Regions from separate parts of the Brevibacillus soli genome, predicted to be linked through region 1. Evidence: predicted binding sites of a transcription regulator. Region 1 holds the regulator's gene; the other holds the start of a gene.
What was found. Region 1 encodes LexA, which represses DNA repair genes until DNA is damaged. Its sites were predicted from a motif close to CGAACATATGTTCG; they were not measured.
Positions count from the first base shown of each region.

Region 2: the regulator LexA is predicted to act here: its motif matches at 3,656-3,669, upstream of ACE99V_RS19865 (WYL domain-containing protein).

Region 1 covers NZ_JBIYSM020000029.1:36,818-46,470, forward strand. Annotated here, with positions in the region: gene ACE99V_RS13140 (class I adenylate-forming enzyme family protein) at 1-428, shown strand, start outside; gene ACE99V_RS13145 (MaoC/PaaZ C-terminal domain-containing protein) at 432-881, shown strand; gene ACE99V_RS13150 (serine hydrolase domain-containing protein) at 899-1,990, shown strand; gene lexA (transcriptional repressor LexA) at 2,516-3,139, opposite strand; gene yneA (cell division suppressor protein YneA) at 3,653-3,991, shown strand; gene ACE99V_RS13165 (DUF896 domain-containing protein) at 4,089-4,286, shown strand; gene crcB (fluoride efflux transporter CrcB) at 4,375-4,740, shown strand; gene ACE99V_RS13175 (HelD family protein) at 5,022-7,274, shown strand; gene ACE99V_RS13180 (HesB/IscA family protein) at 7,334-7,636, opposite strand; gene ltaE (low-specificity L-threonine aldolase) at 7,761-8,783, shown strand; gene ACE99V_RS13190 (hypothetical protein) at 8,975-9,109, opposite strand; gene ACE99V_RS13195 (amino acid permease) at 9,401-9,653, opposite strand, start outside.
Region 2 covers NZ_JBIYSM020000080.1:486-7,253, reverse strand. Annotated here, with positions in the region: gene ACE99V_RS19890 (Rrf2 family transcriptional regulator) at 221-667, shown strand; gene ACE99V_RS19885 (Spx/MgsR family RNA polymerase-binding regulatory protein) at 798-1,175, shown strand; gene ACE99V_RS19880 (hypothetical protein) at 1,490-1,654, opposite strand; gene fliB (flagellin lysine-N-methylase) at 1,745-2,944, opposite strand; partial or broken gene ACE99V_RS19870 (DMT family transporter) at 3,027-3,404, opposite strand; guanidine-I (ykkC/yxkD leader) riboswitch at 3,466-3,565, opposite strand; gene ACE99V_RS19865 (WYL domain-containing protein) at 3,696-3,914, shown strand; gene ACE99V_RS19860 (metal-dependent hydrolase) at 3,927-4,796, opposite strand; gene ACE99V_RS19855 (hypothetical protein) at 4,966-5,481, shown strand; gene ACE99V_RS19850 (hypothetical protein) at 5,573-5,800, shown strand; gene rsgA (ribosome small subunit-dependent GTPase A) at 6,039-6,768, shown strand, end outside.

The DNA.
Region 1 (9,653 bases):
AGGGGTATTGGAATTTGCCGGAAGCGACTCAGAACGTGATGAAAGAGGGCTGGTTTTATACGGGGGATTTGGCACGTGTTGATGAAGAGGGCTTTTTCTACATCGTAGATCGGAAAAAAGACATGATTATCACAGGAGGAGAAAACGTTTATCCGACCGAGGTCGAGCAGGTGATCATGCGGTATCCAGGGGTTCGCGAGGTTGCCGTGATCGGTGTGCATGATGAATTTTGGGGAGAATCAGTCAAGGCCTTTGTGGTTTTACAAGATCATTTGCAATCGCTTACAGTGGAGGAACTCAGAAATCACTGCGAGGGAAAGCTTGCCCATTTTAAAATGCCGAAGTTTCTCGAAATCATTCCGCAATTGCCTCGCAATGCAACGGGTAAAATTCTCAAGAACGTTTTGAGAGAACAAGGAGGGAAATGAACAATGTTTACCAAATATGTAGAAGAATACGAAATGGGTGAATTGTGGAGATCACGCGGTCGGACCATAACGGAAACGGATATCATCTTATTCGCCGGTCTCAGCGGGGATTGGCACCCGCTGCACACGGATCAGGAGTTTGCCAAAGAGACGATGTTTCAACAGCGAATTGCCCATGGCACCTTGATTTTGTCCGTGGCCACCGGATTGATACAAATGGATCCGAATGTCGTGGTTGCGTTCTACGGGATTGATCACCTCCGATTTACGGCGCCAACCTTTATTGGCGACACCGTGCACGTAGAAATGGAAGTGACCGATGTTCTCTCTCGAGAGGACGGAAAAGGCGTTCTCACCGTCCGGCAACAGGTGAAAAAACAGTCAGGGGAGACTGTCATTGTCGGGACGATCCGTGTGTTGCTGAATAGCAGAAAGGAAGGGGCGCCTCTCTAATTGAACGGAGGAAAATAATGAAACAAGAACAAGCAAAAGCAACGATTGAAAAAAAACTGCGTGGAATCGTTGACTCCAATCCAAAGCTTCTGAATGCTTATTTGCTGATTCATTCGGATAAGCTTCATATTCACTGGAATATGGCTTACGGGCAAACAGACGATATGCCTGCGGATCCAGAGCAACCTTATCATACTGCAAGCATTGGAAAAACGTTTACTGCTGTGATTATTGCAATGCTAGTTGAAGAAGGAAAAGTTCGCTATAGTGATCCGATTGCGAAGTATTTACCGGAAGAGATCTTAAAAGACTTGCATATCTATAAAGGCAAAGACTATTCCAATGAAATTCGTATCGAACATGTAGTAAGCAATACATCAGGACTTCCGGATTATTATGAAGATAAACCTAAAGGGGGCAAACATTTTTTGAAGATTCTGCTTGAAGAACCTTCACGAGTTTGGACCCCGCAAGAAACCATCCAATGGTCAAAGCAATACCTTAGCCCCCGTTTTTCACCGGGAAATGGCTTGCACTATACAAATACAGGTTTTAACCTTTTAGGATTGATTATCGAAAAGATTACGTCTAGGCCTTATCATGAAGTGCTCCATGAGTACATTTTTCAGCGACTCCATATGAATCACTCCTATTTATCCCAGTATTCGGAGCCCGCAGTAAAAAGCAGTTACCCTGTAGCCAGTCTATATTCATTGGAAGGACCCATTAACGTTGAAAACTACCGCAGTTTCAGCAGTATTTATGCTGCAGGGCAAACGGTTAGCACGTCCGAAGATTTACTTGTATTTATGAAAGCATTGGTAGGAAATCAGATCATCCAACATGAATCACTTGAAACCATGCAAAAATGGACAAAAATGTGGATGGGCGTAGATTATGGTTATGGTCTCATGAGGGTCCGGATGATTCCATTTATTCAAAAATATAACGTATGGGGACATATAGGTTCGACCGGTTCCTTTCTGTTTTACAATCCTGCAATGGATGTTTATATCATTGGCACTTTCAATAAAGTAGGGTATGTAGGTCAAAGTGTTCGCTTTGCATTTCATATCCTGCGAACCTTATCGAAATGCGGGAATGAGTAGACACATGCCTGTATCGGTCAAATCAAGTACCCAACTCGGAGAGCACTGCAAATGTGCTCTCTTGGTTTGGATAGGGGGGCTGTTTTCATTTGCGGAGCGCCTTTGCCAGCCTGCCAGCGTAGAGACGTAGACACGGGGATCAAGGGGGTGTTAGTCTCCCTTCCTTGTGAAACCCAGATGTTGAGCCCCCGCCCCGTGGATCGTCTCGGAGCGGACAGATAAACCCCTTGGCGGGCTGGCAACGAAGCGAAGCAAAGAGAACGCCTTCGTTTTCCAATAAACGGAACGGGTCGATAAAAAAGGCGTGTCAGCACATGGTCTAACACGCAGTAAATTGGGGTGGAGCGAGCGATGTGGGATGATCTGCCGCATCCTATCCAGCGCACCCTCGATATAGTGTATGCAGAGGACTCGAAACTGCTTGGACAAAAAAATAAACCGTTTCTACGGAATGAAAATCGAGATTCACAAGAGCCATGGAGATACCCCTTCCATGGCTCTAAACACGCTTTTTTCGTACTGTGTCTAGTGAAGCAGACGGTACACGCCGATCACTTTGCCGAGAATGGTTACAGAATCAAGGATGATCGGTTCCATGGTTGAATTTTCCGGCTGCAGGCGGAAGTGGTTTTTTTCCTTGAAAAAACGCTTCACTGTGGCTTCGTCTTCTTCCGTCATGGCGACCACAATGTCACCGTTATTGGCGACACTCTGCTGGCGCACAATCACGTAATCGCCGTCCAGGATGCCTGCTTCGATCATACTGTCACCGGAAACGCGGAGCATGTACACCTTGTCCGAAGTGACGATATTTTCCGGCAACGGGAAATACTCTTCCACGTCCTCCACTGCGGTAATGGGCTGGCCCGCGGTAACTTTACCGACTACGGGGACACGAACGACCGACAATTCGAAATCGTCCTGGAAACGATCTTCGTCGCTCAACAACTCAATCGCACGAGGCTTGGTCGGGTCCCGGCGAATCAGGCCTTTCTTCTCCAGGCGGGCGAGATGACCATGCACGGTGGAGCTGGATGCGAGGCCGACTGCCTCGCCAATTTCCCGAACCGAGGGAGGATATCCCTTGTCTTTTACTTCTTTACGGATAAAGTCAATGATAGCTTGCTGACGATTGGACAGTTTGGACATGAGTGACACCTCATTTTTGGAATATAGGAATGTATAAAAAGGGACCGTCAAATACAGCGTCTCGGAAAGGGTTCGGGGCCCCAGCCGACACCAGCGTCAGCTTACGTCGCCTGGGTTTTCTCATCGTGTAGGAAAGTTTAAGTTTGCTACAGCGTTAATGCATCAGTATCTGAAACTTTCCGAAACGCATAAAAAGCTTCCTCTAAGGAAGAACCAGCTTCTACGATGGACTTCGACAGAAGCTTTTTTTATCGTGTAGGAAAGTTTAAGTTTGCTACAGCGTTAATGCATCAGTATCTGAAACTTTCCGAAACGCATAAAAAGCTTCCTCTAAGGAAGAACCAGCTTCTACGAATGGACTTCGACAGAAGCTTTTTATACGAAAAGTTTTCTATATTATACCATGGGATCTTGCGTTCGACAAACATAAGTTCGTTTTTTTCTCTTGACATGAACGTATGTTCGCATTATTCTAGAATCAAGAAACAGAACAAGTGTTTGTAGGGGGCTATTATGATGAATACCGTATCCGTACATAATCGTTTTGCGAAAAAGCCGGTTCGCAAAGGTCGCATAGGCATTACCAGAGGTCAGGCACTCATCTTTTTGCTGGCATTTACTCTCTTTTTTTATCTGTTGACAGAACTTGTGTTCGCATCCGAATCCCATCAGGAACCGGCGAGCAAACTGATTACGGTTCAAGCGGGAGACAGCTTGTGGAAGCTGGCGAAACGCCATCAGGATGCGGCTGGCATGAATGTGCAGGAACTGGTGGATGCCATTATGGAGTTGAACCGGTTGGACAGCGTTATGATCTATCCCGGTCAAAACATCAAAATCCCGTTGAAATAAAGAAAGAAAGTGCATCTTTGCGTATTCTTCCCAATCACATGCTCTTCCTGTTGTGTTATAATAGAGCGGCATTCTTATGTGACAGGAGGTAGCGCTTTTGGTTACGGACGCAGAAATCAAACGCATTAACGAACTGGCGAAAAAGTCGAAAGAGACCGGCCTCACGGAAGAGGAAAAACAAGAGCAGCAAAAGCTCCGTCAAAAATACATTGACTCCGTGAAGGCATCTCTGAAAGCGAACCTGGATTCCATTCGCTATGTGGAAGACCTTGAAGAAAACGGTCCGAAGCATTAATATAATTGGATATGACATGGACAAAAGACATCCTCGCTTGGCGATTGGATGTTTTTTTGTTCAGTTGAACGATAAGGAGGAAACCGTGATGAGCTGGATTGCTGTCGCACTTGGAGGAGCCGCAGGATCGCTGATGCGGTACTGGTTGGGGCTTCTGTTTAATCTGCCGGGCTGGCCGGCAGGCACTTGGCTGGCCAATGTATGGGGTTCTTTTTGCATCGGACTTTTCTTTGTCTGGGGAAAGGAAAAGGGCTGGTTTTCTCCGGAGTTATACCTGCTGCTTACGACCGGGATGCTCGGCGGATTCACTACCTTTTCAACCTTTTCTCTTGAAGTGGTGACGTTTGCTCTCGACGGGAACTTGGGGAAAGCAATCCTCTACGCGCTGGTCAGTGTCATCGTCGGGCTGTTGGGCGCAGGCGCAGGCATTTGGTTGGGACGCTGCATCACGTAATACATAGATTTGGAAGAACCAACAAGAATTTTCGTATTATGGGGCGTTTAAAAAGGAGGACAAACAGAGCCAAGGTCGGCTAAGAGCGCCCCGTCCTGGGGCCACGCCGACACTTGCACATCGAGGCGCGGAAGTCGCGAGGTCGGCTAAGAGCGCCCCGTCCTGGGGCAACGCCGACACTTGCACGTCCTGTGCTGCGCAGCGGAGCGACGACGCAACGAAGAGATGCGACGGCAATGTTTCCCGGACTTTTTAAACATCCTCTATAAAGGGGGATGCGCGTGATGATCCATCATCGGGACTATGAAATGGAACAAAAACGGTTGGATCAGACCGTTCAACAGATTGATAGGGAAATTGAGATGATAAGGCAGGACATAAGAGAGGCGACCGACGATTACGTCAAACAGGTGGTCAACTCCAAAAAAGCAAAGGACCTGCGCTATCTGGAAGAGCAGGGAAGGGACAAACCGTACTTTGGCAGGGTCGATTTTTTGAAAGACGAGACGTACGAGCTGGACAGTGTGTACATCGGCAAACGGGGCATCGTCAAGAGTGATACGTTCGATGCCATCGTAGTCGATTGGCGCGCGCCGATTGCCAGCCTTTACTACAGCGGAGAGAGCAAGGATGCGTTTTATCGCACAGGCAAAGGGATCGTCCGCGGAGAGGTGAAGCTGAAGCGCAATTTTGCCATCGAGAAGGGAAAGATTACGGGGATTTATGACGGGGCACTCAAGGAAACCATTCACCGTGAGATGGGCGATCCTGATGAATTTTTACAGGAAGGGTTCATTGATGAGTTCCTCGCAGCCAATCTGAATCAGACGAACGACAGCAGGCTGAAAGATATTGTCGCTACCATCCAATCCGAGCAGAACGACATCATCCGGGCGGAAAAGGATCGGCCGGTCGTGGTTCAGGGAGTGGCAGGCAGCGGGAAAACCACCATTGCCCTGCATCGACTCTCGTACTTGATTTACAATTATCAGGATTCGATTGCGTCCAAAAAATTTATGGTATTCGCACCCAACCGGTTGTTCCTCAACTACATCTCCGAAGTACTGCCGGAGCTTGGAGTGGACGATGTACAGCAGTCCACCTTCATCGATTGGGCCGCGCGCATGGTCAAACCGTTGCTGCCCAAAGGCTGGCGGATTGCCGATCCGAACAAGCCGCTGATCCTGTTTTTTGAAGCGGGACAGGACCGCCGGGAGCAGGAGACGGCATGGGACCGTCTCCATTTTAAAGGCTCGCTCGAATGTCGGGAAACGCTGGAAAACTGCCTGCGGCATATTGTGGAAGAAGAAATTCCTTATAAAAAACTAAGCTTTGTATACAACAGGACGAATCAGGTTTTTACCATTGAGGGCAGCATCATCAAGCAGTTGTTTACCGAACAGTTTCGGAATCTGCCGTACAAGAACAGGGTGGAGGCGCTGCGCAAACATCTGAAGCAGGAAATGAACAAACAACTGTTCGCCCATCTTCGCGAGCTGAAAGTCGATCTGGACAAGCAGGGATTGGCCAAGTTTGAAAAAATGCTGGAGCAGATCCTGGACAGGTACCTGGCCGTTTTTCCCAAGCCGGATGTGTTCACACTGTACCGCCAGCTGATGAGCGACCCGGAGCGTCTGCGAAGGTTGGCTCCCCAGGAACTATCCGATCAGGAGATTGAGCATATCTCACGTTCTTCCCGTGAACTGTATGAGCAGGAACGAATCGAAGCGGAGGATCTCGCTCCGCTGCTCTATCTCAAGCACCTGTTGGAAGGACTGGATCATGCAAGACAGTTCGATCATGCTGTCGTGGATGAGGCACAGGACTTAAGCGCCTTGGAAATCGCCGTCATTGCGATGATGACGAAGCGTCAGTCGGTCACTATCGTGGGCGATATCGCCCAAGGCATTCACTCCTATCGAGGCCTGCATTCCTGGGAAGAGCTTCTGGAGGGAGTTTTTACCCCATTGCGGGCCGAGTACTACACGCTGGCGCAAAGCTACCGTTCCACTGTAGAAATCATGCGCTGCGCCAACCAGGTACTGAAAGCGATCAGCCTGCCGGAGACGGTGCTGGCCAAACCGGTGCTGCGGCATGGACAAAAGCCGATCCTGCTCCCGGTGCCCAGTCGGACGGAACAGTGGGAACAAGTGACTCGTCGTGTGGAGGAGTACCGTAAGGAAGGGTTTCAAACCATCGCGATCGTAACCAAAACGATCGAGGAAAGTAAAAATGCTTACAAAGCGCTGCGATCCAGCCTGCCCGACATCACCCTGCTCGGCAGCAAGGACACAGCGTTTCCCGGGGGCGTAAGCGCGATGCCCGCCTACCTGACCAAGGGATTGCAGTTTGATGTGGTGATTCTACTCGACGTAGACAGCTATTCAACCAGCGAAATGGATGCAAAACTGCTTTACGTCGCCATGACGCGACCCGTTCACCGCCTGCTGATGCTGCATGTCGAGGGACAGATGACCCCGTTGTTGAAGGATGTGCCGAAAGATCTACTGGATCATGAAAACGCTGGTTTCTAGCAAACGAAAACCCTCTACCCGTTACGAATTGGTAGAGGGTTTTGCCTCTTTGCGATCGATTAATGATCTCCCGTGTTGCCTTTGGTCGGATTGGTGATCACGTAGCCTTCTTCCGGCAGGTACAGATAGTCGATTACAACACCATCGAGCAGTTCTTCGTCTTTTTTCACCACGACGTCAATCTCCTTATCGGTAGAGACGACCACATCGTCATCGCCCGGTTTGTCCAACGCGAGGCCGTAGTGAGCGTGATCGCCGTGTTTATGTGTAACGTAGACGCGCAGTTTCAGATCTTTATCTTCTTCCTGTGCCAGTACCTCGGACAGTTGCTTGGCGGCGTTGCGTGTAATTTTTACTTTCATGGGGGCAGGTCTCCTAACATTGGAAAATTGATCTCCTTTATAGTAACAAAGAGAGAAATCGAAAAGCAATGGAGAAAGTGCTATGATGGTACCAGATGTACAGAGAAGAAGGGAGAGAAGTTCCATGTTGATAGATTTGCGGAGCGACACGGTGACGAAACCGACGGAAGCGATGATCCGCGCCATGGCGGAAGCGGAAGTAGGGGATGATGTCTACGGCGAGGACCCTACCGTAAATCGTTTGGAAAGCATTGCGGCAGAGCGACTGGGCAAAGAGGCGGCGCTTTTTGTCACAAGCGGTACCCAGGGCAATCAGGTAGCGGTCTTGACCCACTGCGTCAACGGCGATGAAGTCATTTTGGAGGCCGATTCCCACATTTTTTATTACGAAGGGGGAGCGGTAGCCGCTTTGGCCGGGGTACAGACGAGAACGGTAACCGGTATACGAGGCGCGATGCAGGCAAGAGACGTGGCGATTGCGATTCGCGGAAAGAACATTCACTTCCCGCGGACCAGGCTGGTGTGCATGGAAAACACCCATAACCGCGCGGGGGGCGCAGTCGTGTCACCGGAACAGATGAAGGAAGTATACGAAATAGCCAACCAAAACGGCGTCGGTGTCCATTTGGACGGGGCGCGCCTGTTTAACGCCGCTGTGGCGTTGGGAAGGGATGTCAGCGAATTTACCCGCTGGACGGATTCTGTCCAGGTGTGTTTGTCAAAGGGATTAAGCGCTCCAGTCGGTTCCATCCTCGCAGGCAGCCGCGAGTTCATTGAAGAAGCGCGCTGGTGGCGCAAAAAGCTGGGCGGCGGCTTGCGGCAGGCTGGGTATTTGGCGGCGCCGGGAATCCTCGCCTTGACCGAGATGGTCGAACGGCTTCAGGAAGACCATAACCGGGCTCAACTGTTGGCCGAAGGGCTGGCCAAGCTGTCCCTGGAAGTACTTCCGGTGGAAACCAACATTGTGCTTGTCCGGACAGAAACGGTGAACCTCACGGCGGCAGAACTACTGTCCCGCCTCGCGGAGAAAGGCGTTCTGGCTGTCGATTTTGACGAGCATGTCGTCCGGTTTACGACGCATCGACACATCTCTGATGACGACATCATCAGGACACTGCAAGCGGTAGAAGCTGTGCTGACAGCATAAGAAAACCCACCCGTCATTAGCTATCCTCGACCCACTCGGCGTTTGCTATCGCTGTGCCGAGTGGGGTCCCTTTCTTCGCCGGGCGGGGCCCCGAACACTTTTCTAGCCGCTGTATGGGATGTCCAAATTTATACATTCTTTTACACGAAAAAAGAGGCGGGGAGTCGACCCCGCTTCTTTCCATATCAGAGTTATACCAGATCGGCCCATTCAGACCAATCGATCGGGGGAAGGTACATCTCTTCATCCCGTGGTGGAAAGTACAGCTCGTACAAGTCGTGCAAGAGAGCGTCCGGCGGTTCAGGTAAACGGTTGGGATCTGTCAAGGTGATTCCCCCTTATCGCTCCTAGCTTTCCCCAAAATCCATTCAAACAGTACAGGAGCCCGGTCACGAGCCGGACATCTGTTCATACACTGTAAGGGAAAATAGGCAATAGGGGCGGTGACCGCGTGGGGAAACAGGGAGAGTGGTCGACGGAAGATCTTGCAATCCTGGCTGCTGTCTTGGTATTGGCGGGGGATATCCTTACCTTGTTATCTCTCTTACAGGAACGGAAGGAGAAAAAGTAAAAGCGGACCGGGTTGCCTCTAGAACCCGGTCCTTGTTTTTCCGTGATTATTTCGTTTCCATCGCGACTTGTGCAGACTCGGAAGCATCCGGTTTCCGACGCGGCTGCATCAGCGGGTAAAGCAGGAATCCGACGAGATACAAGCAGAGGCCAAACAAGAGCGTTTTCATATCGGACGTACCGGTTTTGATAACCCATACCGAGAAGGCCATGGCCAGGATCGCGATGAGAGCGTCCTTGATACGTGAACCGCTTTGCTGCTGATAGGTTTCCCCGGTCAACACCAGCTTTAGCTGGTAG
Region 2 (6,768 bases), on a different contig from region 1:
TGGACATCGAATACAGCCACTTGGAAAGTGTTCGGGGCCCCGCCCGGCGAAAAAAGGGACCCCACTCGGCTCAGCGATAGCTACCGCCGAGTGGGTCGAGGATAGCTAAAGTCGGGAGGGTTTTCTTGTATGAACAGTTGAAAGTGCAACCGGAATTGAAAGAACAGAGGCGATCTGGTATTCTAGTTTCCACATGGCATTACGTGAGGGAGGCGGTCAGATGACAAGCGAATTCAACATTGCCGTACACAGTCTGGTCCTGTTGGCCAACCTTCCGGATCGAATGGCAACAAGCGAGAAGATCGCGGCAAATATTTGCACGCATCCCACCAGAGTGAGAAAGGTATTGGCCTTGCTGCGGAAAAACAACTACATTACCGCGAAAGAAGGAGTGGGCGGCGGTTTTATTCTGAATTGCGATCCTGACAAAGTCACCTTGGCAGAACTGTATCATTTGACATCCAAGGGTACGTTGAAGCCCTCCTGGAAATCGGGGAATCCGGAAAGTCCGTGCGGTTGTCGGGTCACAATCAATATTGGATCGGTCATGGACGACATTTATGACGAAGCGGAAAGATACTTCGAAAGGTGCCTGGAAAACCTGACAATCAGCGGTGTTCTTGAAAAGGTCAAACAAGGAAACACGGAAAAAACATGCAAGGAATAGGAATTGACAAATTCAACTGTTACAATTATAGTTATAGTTAAGTAGCGGATTCATTCCTGGCACGTCCGCTTTTTCTTAAGGTTAAACTGTGATAAAAAATATAACTGATTATAAAGTGGAGGAATAGAAAATGGCGAACCAAACGACAGCAAAAAAGATAACATTTTTTACGTATCCGAGCTCCACATCCGCGATCAAGACAAAAGCGTGGCTGACCAAGCACGGGGTCAACTACGAGGAAAGACATCTGCTGAAAAAGCCGCCAACTGTAGATGAATTGATGGAAATTGCGAAACTCACCAAGCAGGGCATGGATGAATTATTGGCGACCCGCAGTCAGGAATTCAAGCAGTTGGGTGTCAATATTGAGGAACTGACTGTTTCCGAACTGCTTACTCTCTTGAGTGAAAAACCCCAGCTGTTAAAAAAGCCGATTATCACCGATGGGAAAAATCTGATCGTCGGTTACGATTCAGCCGCCCTGGAAACCATCCTGAAATCGGAGTAAGTGTCTCGTGAAAACAAGCCGGCATTTTTTGAGGAAAAAGGAGGCGTTCTCTTTGCTCCGCTTCGTTGCCAGCCCGCCAAGGGGTTGGCAGGCTGGCAAAGCCGCGTCACTACGAAGTTTTCTCAGGGGTGGCGCTGCTTGATCCCCGCGCCCACGTCCCTACGCCAGCAGGTCGTCACAGCTCGCGGGTAGCTGGAGGATTCGGTCCCTCTACAAACCATTGGTTTCTCAACAAACTGCGCTCCTGTTTACAGGAGCGTTTCGCTTTTGAGAAACAACAGTAATGAGAAGAAGCATATTTCCGGGCGGAGCGACTAGCGCAGCCCAACCAGCGAAGCGACGAATTCGCGGGAATGAGGAGCGTCACTCTGTATGAACTGCGGAGCGGCTACTGCTTTGGCGCTCCCCCGCGAATCGTTGCGGAGCGGACAATCTATGGATCCTTGAAGGGCGTAGACCGGAGCGAAGAACGGAAACATGCTTCTTCTGCTGCAGCCAAACATCCAATACAGCCGCTAGAAAAGGGTTCGGGGCCCCGCCCGGCGAAGCGTTAGCTCATGCCGAGTGGGTTATTTTAACGAAAGAGCCGGGTTTAACAGCTGTGCCAGGTCATCCAATCCCGTAAGCTCTTTTTCGTTGAGAATATCCAGCGCTTTGACAAAATAACTGGAATCGTGCTCATACATGCGGGAAAAGGTTTGAATGAAAGAAACCGCCTCTTCGGCTGATAGTCCTTGCTGACTCGCCGCGATGCCGATCAGGTGAAGCTGAATCAGGACGTAGTGAAGCAGAAAGACAACGTACTCGTCGTATACACTGCGGTTGCCGAAGAGCGGAAACAGCCGGCTGTACACGTAGTTCACCAGGTAGTTTTCCAGCACGTAGCCATGCTCTTGGAGAAACGGCACAAAATACACTTCATAAGCGCGCTGATGGCGCTCAATGGAGCCGTCGATCCCTTGTTGAAATTGCTGGTAATAGTTTTTGTACCGCTGGTTGTTGCCGGAATTTTCGGCGTAATCTTCCACGAAATAGAGCAGCAGCTGCAGATGAAACTCGCTGGAGGTCAAGGTGTTCATCACGTCGTTCTCGTCATCGTCGGGAAGCTCACGGTAACGGGCGAGGATCGGCAGAATATCGATGAATCGTTTTTCCTCCATCAACTGAGACAGGTCCCAAGAAAAGCGGCCCAGCCTGAACATCCTGCTGTGCAAGCTAATGCTTCGATTCTGCAAAAGTTCAACGATGTACGAGCGGATCTCGTAATAGCAATCGGAAAACCGTTCGTCATCAAACAGCCTGTCCAGCGAAGAGTCGTCTTCGCAAACGGTGTCGACCGGCTCCAGCCGAATTCCGTCTGGATTGAGCAATGCCAATCGCGCAACCTCCGGGCAGGAGAGGCTGCCGAACAGTTCGTAGGTGTTATATAAGCGGCTGTGCTGGCGGGGGTACAGACTGCATGTTCGGGAAAGGTAGCGTTCCCCCAGCCCCAGCTGGATGGAACACAATTTTTCCGTATTGAGAAACGGACAAAACCCATGCTCATTAAAGCGGATGGTTGCATAATCCGTAAAGGTGGTTTCATAGCGGTTGCGGCGGATGTGATGGGTCAGTTTCTTTTTCCAGGTTTTATCTGTCAACTGCTTGTATTTGACAAAGGTTTTTTTATCGATATCCACGCTCCAGCCCTGGCAGCAGGTATCTTCGCAAGCGGTGCCGATACACTGAAACTGCTTCATGTAGCTGGCGGCGAGATGGGATTGTTTCATGGGAGACTCCTTTTGACTTGTTTCAAGCCATTGTAACACACATGCCGCGCGAGAAGGCCGATAGGAAAAGGAAAATTTTTTTCTAGCCGATCAGCTTAAGCCCAGCTACCGCAACAACGACGATTGCGATAAACACAATTCTCCACGTGTCTTTCGGTTCCCCGTACACAAACATGCCTACGATCGTGCTGCCTATGGTGCCGATTCCTGTCCAGACGGCATAAGCCGTACCCATTGCTATGCCTTTCATTGCTGTCGCAAGGAAAACAAAACTTAGGACAAATCCGCCGATTAGAATCAAATAAGAACGAAAGGAAGGCTATATGAGCAGACCGAAACTGACGAGGATTGCAATAACGGTAATTCCCCAGGTAATAAGGCTGTCAGCATGCTTTAAGCCGGCAACCCAAATCACTTCAAAGACGGCGGCGACCACAACAAGCAGCCACTGAATGTTCATGTGTGAACGACTCCCTTCTAGTTAAAACAAAATAAGCCCGCGGAGAACACCGTTACAGTGCTTCTCCCGGGCTTTTGTCCCTCCGTGTACACGGCTGTGCCGTGCGTTTTCTCTCGGACCAGACCAGTCACATGAACTGCGGAACCCTAGAAAACTCCCTTCATTTTACTAACAATCATCTTAGGTATGTCAAGAGGTGGTTAGTTGGAGATTTTTCTCTTTGCATAAACCGCTTTCTTATGGATATAATGGGAACAAATGTTCCTATTATTTTATTGGATGGTGGTTCAGATGCATCGCGAGCTTCAGCGCTATTATGCACAGCAGCGGGTTGTGGACCTGATCTATGTAAATCGAAGCGGGCAAACCAGCAAGCGGGCCGTTCGCATCCATTCCATCGACGGGGATCGGATCAAGGCCTACTGTTTTACCCGCCAAGCATACCGCTTGTTTCTTGTGGCCAATATCCTGGCTGTCGCACCGGCATCCCGTCACGCCGCCGGCTGGTGACGAATTGTCAAACTACTTTTCGATATACTCATAGAGGAACGACTCCCCCCGCTGATAGAAGCGCGGATCATAGATTCCCAGTCGTTGTTCGTTGTTGACGATGACGACCATGGGAGCCCACCGGTACAAGGTTTGCGCTTCCGGATTTTGTGTAAAAAGCGGAGTGAGATCAGTCCCTTCGGCAGAGGTCAGACGTTTCAGCAGAATCGGTTCAGACCAGAGGGATGCCTGGGTGATTTCCACCTCGTTTCCCTTTTTTCCGATGACCTTGTACGAACCCGGGAAGAAATCGGCTGCCAAGGTGACCTGATCGTACCGTCCAGCCAGCGATTTTTGGATGACCAGCCCCTGTGCGGTCTGGCTTGCCACCTGCAAAAGCAGAAGGCAGGCAACTGTACGGAAAACGGTATGTCTGGGCCAACTCCCAAAGCGTGCCGCAAGAAATCCTCCCAGGATGATTCCCCACATGACTAGATCAATGATCGGTATCGTGCCCAGCGCCAGCCTCTTTTGGGAAAACGGCTCCCAGTATCCGGTTCCCCACGGGTTGAAAATGTCGATGGTAATGTGGATGAACACGGCAAGCAGGCCGACGGCAAACAGTCGTTTGTCGTACACGCGCCAGATCAGGTGCGCCATCGCTGTCAAAAGTGCGGCCCACAGTGGAACGAGAAAGAGGGAATGGGTAATGCCTCTGTGCCACATCAGGTACTCCCCGCCCCTGTCCCACAGCTGGGAGACCACGTCGATATCGGGGATTTCACTGCCCGCTACGGAAACAAACAGAAGGGAGCGCGCCGCATCCTTTGAGAGATCCTTTCTCTCGATCGCATGGTACAAAACAAGACCGAACAACGCATGCGTAACGGTATCCAATTCCATTCTCCTCCTTGTTTACAGTGTACGACCACGTAACAGCTCCCCATGATTGTAATCAGTGGGTGATGGAACAGCAAGCAAAGTTTCCAGGCGACGTCGTTTTTGTCATCGGCTACCTCACTCACCCTGCCCACCCTCCCCGAATACGATGGGAGGGATGAGGTGATGAAGGGTGGAGCAAAGAACGTTTCGGCCCGGAGACATTCTGGTTGCCTGTGACAACGTTGCTGAATTGCCGTCGGGGTATGTGGGCCATTCCGCTATCGTTGTTGATTCCAAGCAGATTGTAGAGGCGTTGCCGCAGCTGCCTTTTGTGCGGAAAAGCAATGTATCCAGCTTTCTGGAAGGGCATCCGTTGCATGTGCACTATCGGCCCAATGAGAAGAAAACAGGATCACATGCTGCAAAATGGGCGCTGAAATATGTTGCCGGTTACGATAAAAATGTGCGGAAAGGAATCAAACAGCCTGAGTTCTCGTTTTTTTCCCTTTCTTCCTTGGAAGACCCGTGGGAAGCGATTTACTGCTCGAAGCTCGTCTGGAACAGCTATTATCTGGGGGCAAATTACAGATTTCCAAATGACTATCTGTGGTTCTCGCCGGAAGATTTGGCGTCCCGTCTGGAGTGGGATAAACAGTTTACGTTGCTCTACAAACATCCTCAGTTCAGTTTCAAACTTGACACATAAGAGATGAATGGTACCTGATTCCTGCTCAGGTGATATAATAGAAGGGCAAGCGATCAACAACTAGCGGTTTCTTGATCAGGGAGGGAGACGCATGGAAGTGGCGTGGATCGTCATTCCGATCATTGCCTTGTTTCTCCTTTTGAGTTTGGCGTACCGAAAAGGCGACATCCGACGGCGCAACGATTCCGGAAGCGAGGGCGGCGCCTACGGGTATGCTGACCGCGATGACCGCCGCGACTCTGGCAGCTGGTGGGGGGACGGAGGAAGCGGTGACGGCGGTGGAGGAGATGGCGGCGGCGGGGGCGGGGGCGGCGATTAAGCCGAGGAAGCCCTTTTCCTGCCGGAGAACATTGTGGTAGAATCTTACTGTTATCCCATTTGAGGTTTTGTCCTGAAAGGAGAGATGTTTTATGAAAAATGTCATGATTGCAGAGATTGTTGAGGGTAGTAAGGTCACAGGGATCCTCCTTTCAGGTAACCGATAATTCGTTTCCAATGGAGGAGTCTTCTGTGACGGGTTGCGTATAAGGTATAACCATCACGGGAGGAATCCGACATTGACTCAAACATTGCAAGCATTAGGCTGGAATGACTTTTTTGCCCAACACTTCGCACCCTTTGCCGAAGAAGGCTTCCATGTAGGGCGTATTGCCTTGGAGCATAAACACTTGTATCGCATCTATACCGAGCATGGCGAGCTGTTGGGGGAAATCGCCGGGAAAATGCGCTATGCCGCTTTCGGCCGGGAGGACTACCCGGCAGTTGGGGATTGGGTGGTCATCAGTCCCCGTCCGGAGGAAAGAAAGGCGACCATCCACGCCGTTTTGCCGCGAAAAAGCAAGTTTTCCCGCAAGGCGGCAGGCGAATCGGTAGAAGAGCAAATCGTTGCGACCAACGTGGATACGGTCTTTTTGGTCAACGCGCTCAACCATGATTTTAACCTGCGGCGGATGGAGCGCTATTTGATACTGGCCTGGGAGAGCGGAGCCAATCCTGTCATTCTGCTCAGCAAGGCGGACCTGTGCGACGACGTCGAACAAAAGGTGGCGGAAGTGGAGTCCATTGCGGTCGGCGTTCCCGTTCACGTAATCAGTTCGGAGCAAAACATGGGTTTGGACGCTGTGCGCCCCTATTTGAATGAGGGAACGACTGTCGCCCTGCTGGGCTCTTCCGGTGTAGGCAAGTCAACACTGATAAACCGCTTGTACGGCAAAGACAAGCAAAAGGTAAAGGAAGTTCGCGAAGGTGACGATCGCGGTCGGCACACGACGACACACCGGGAGCTGA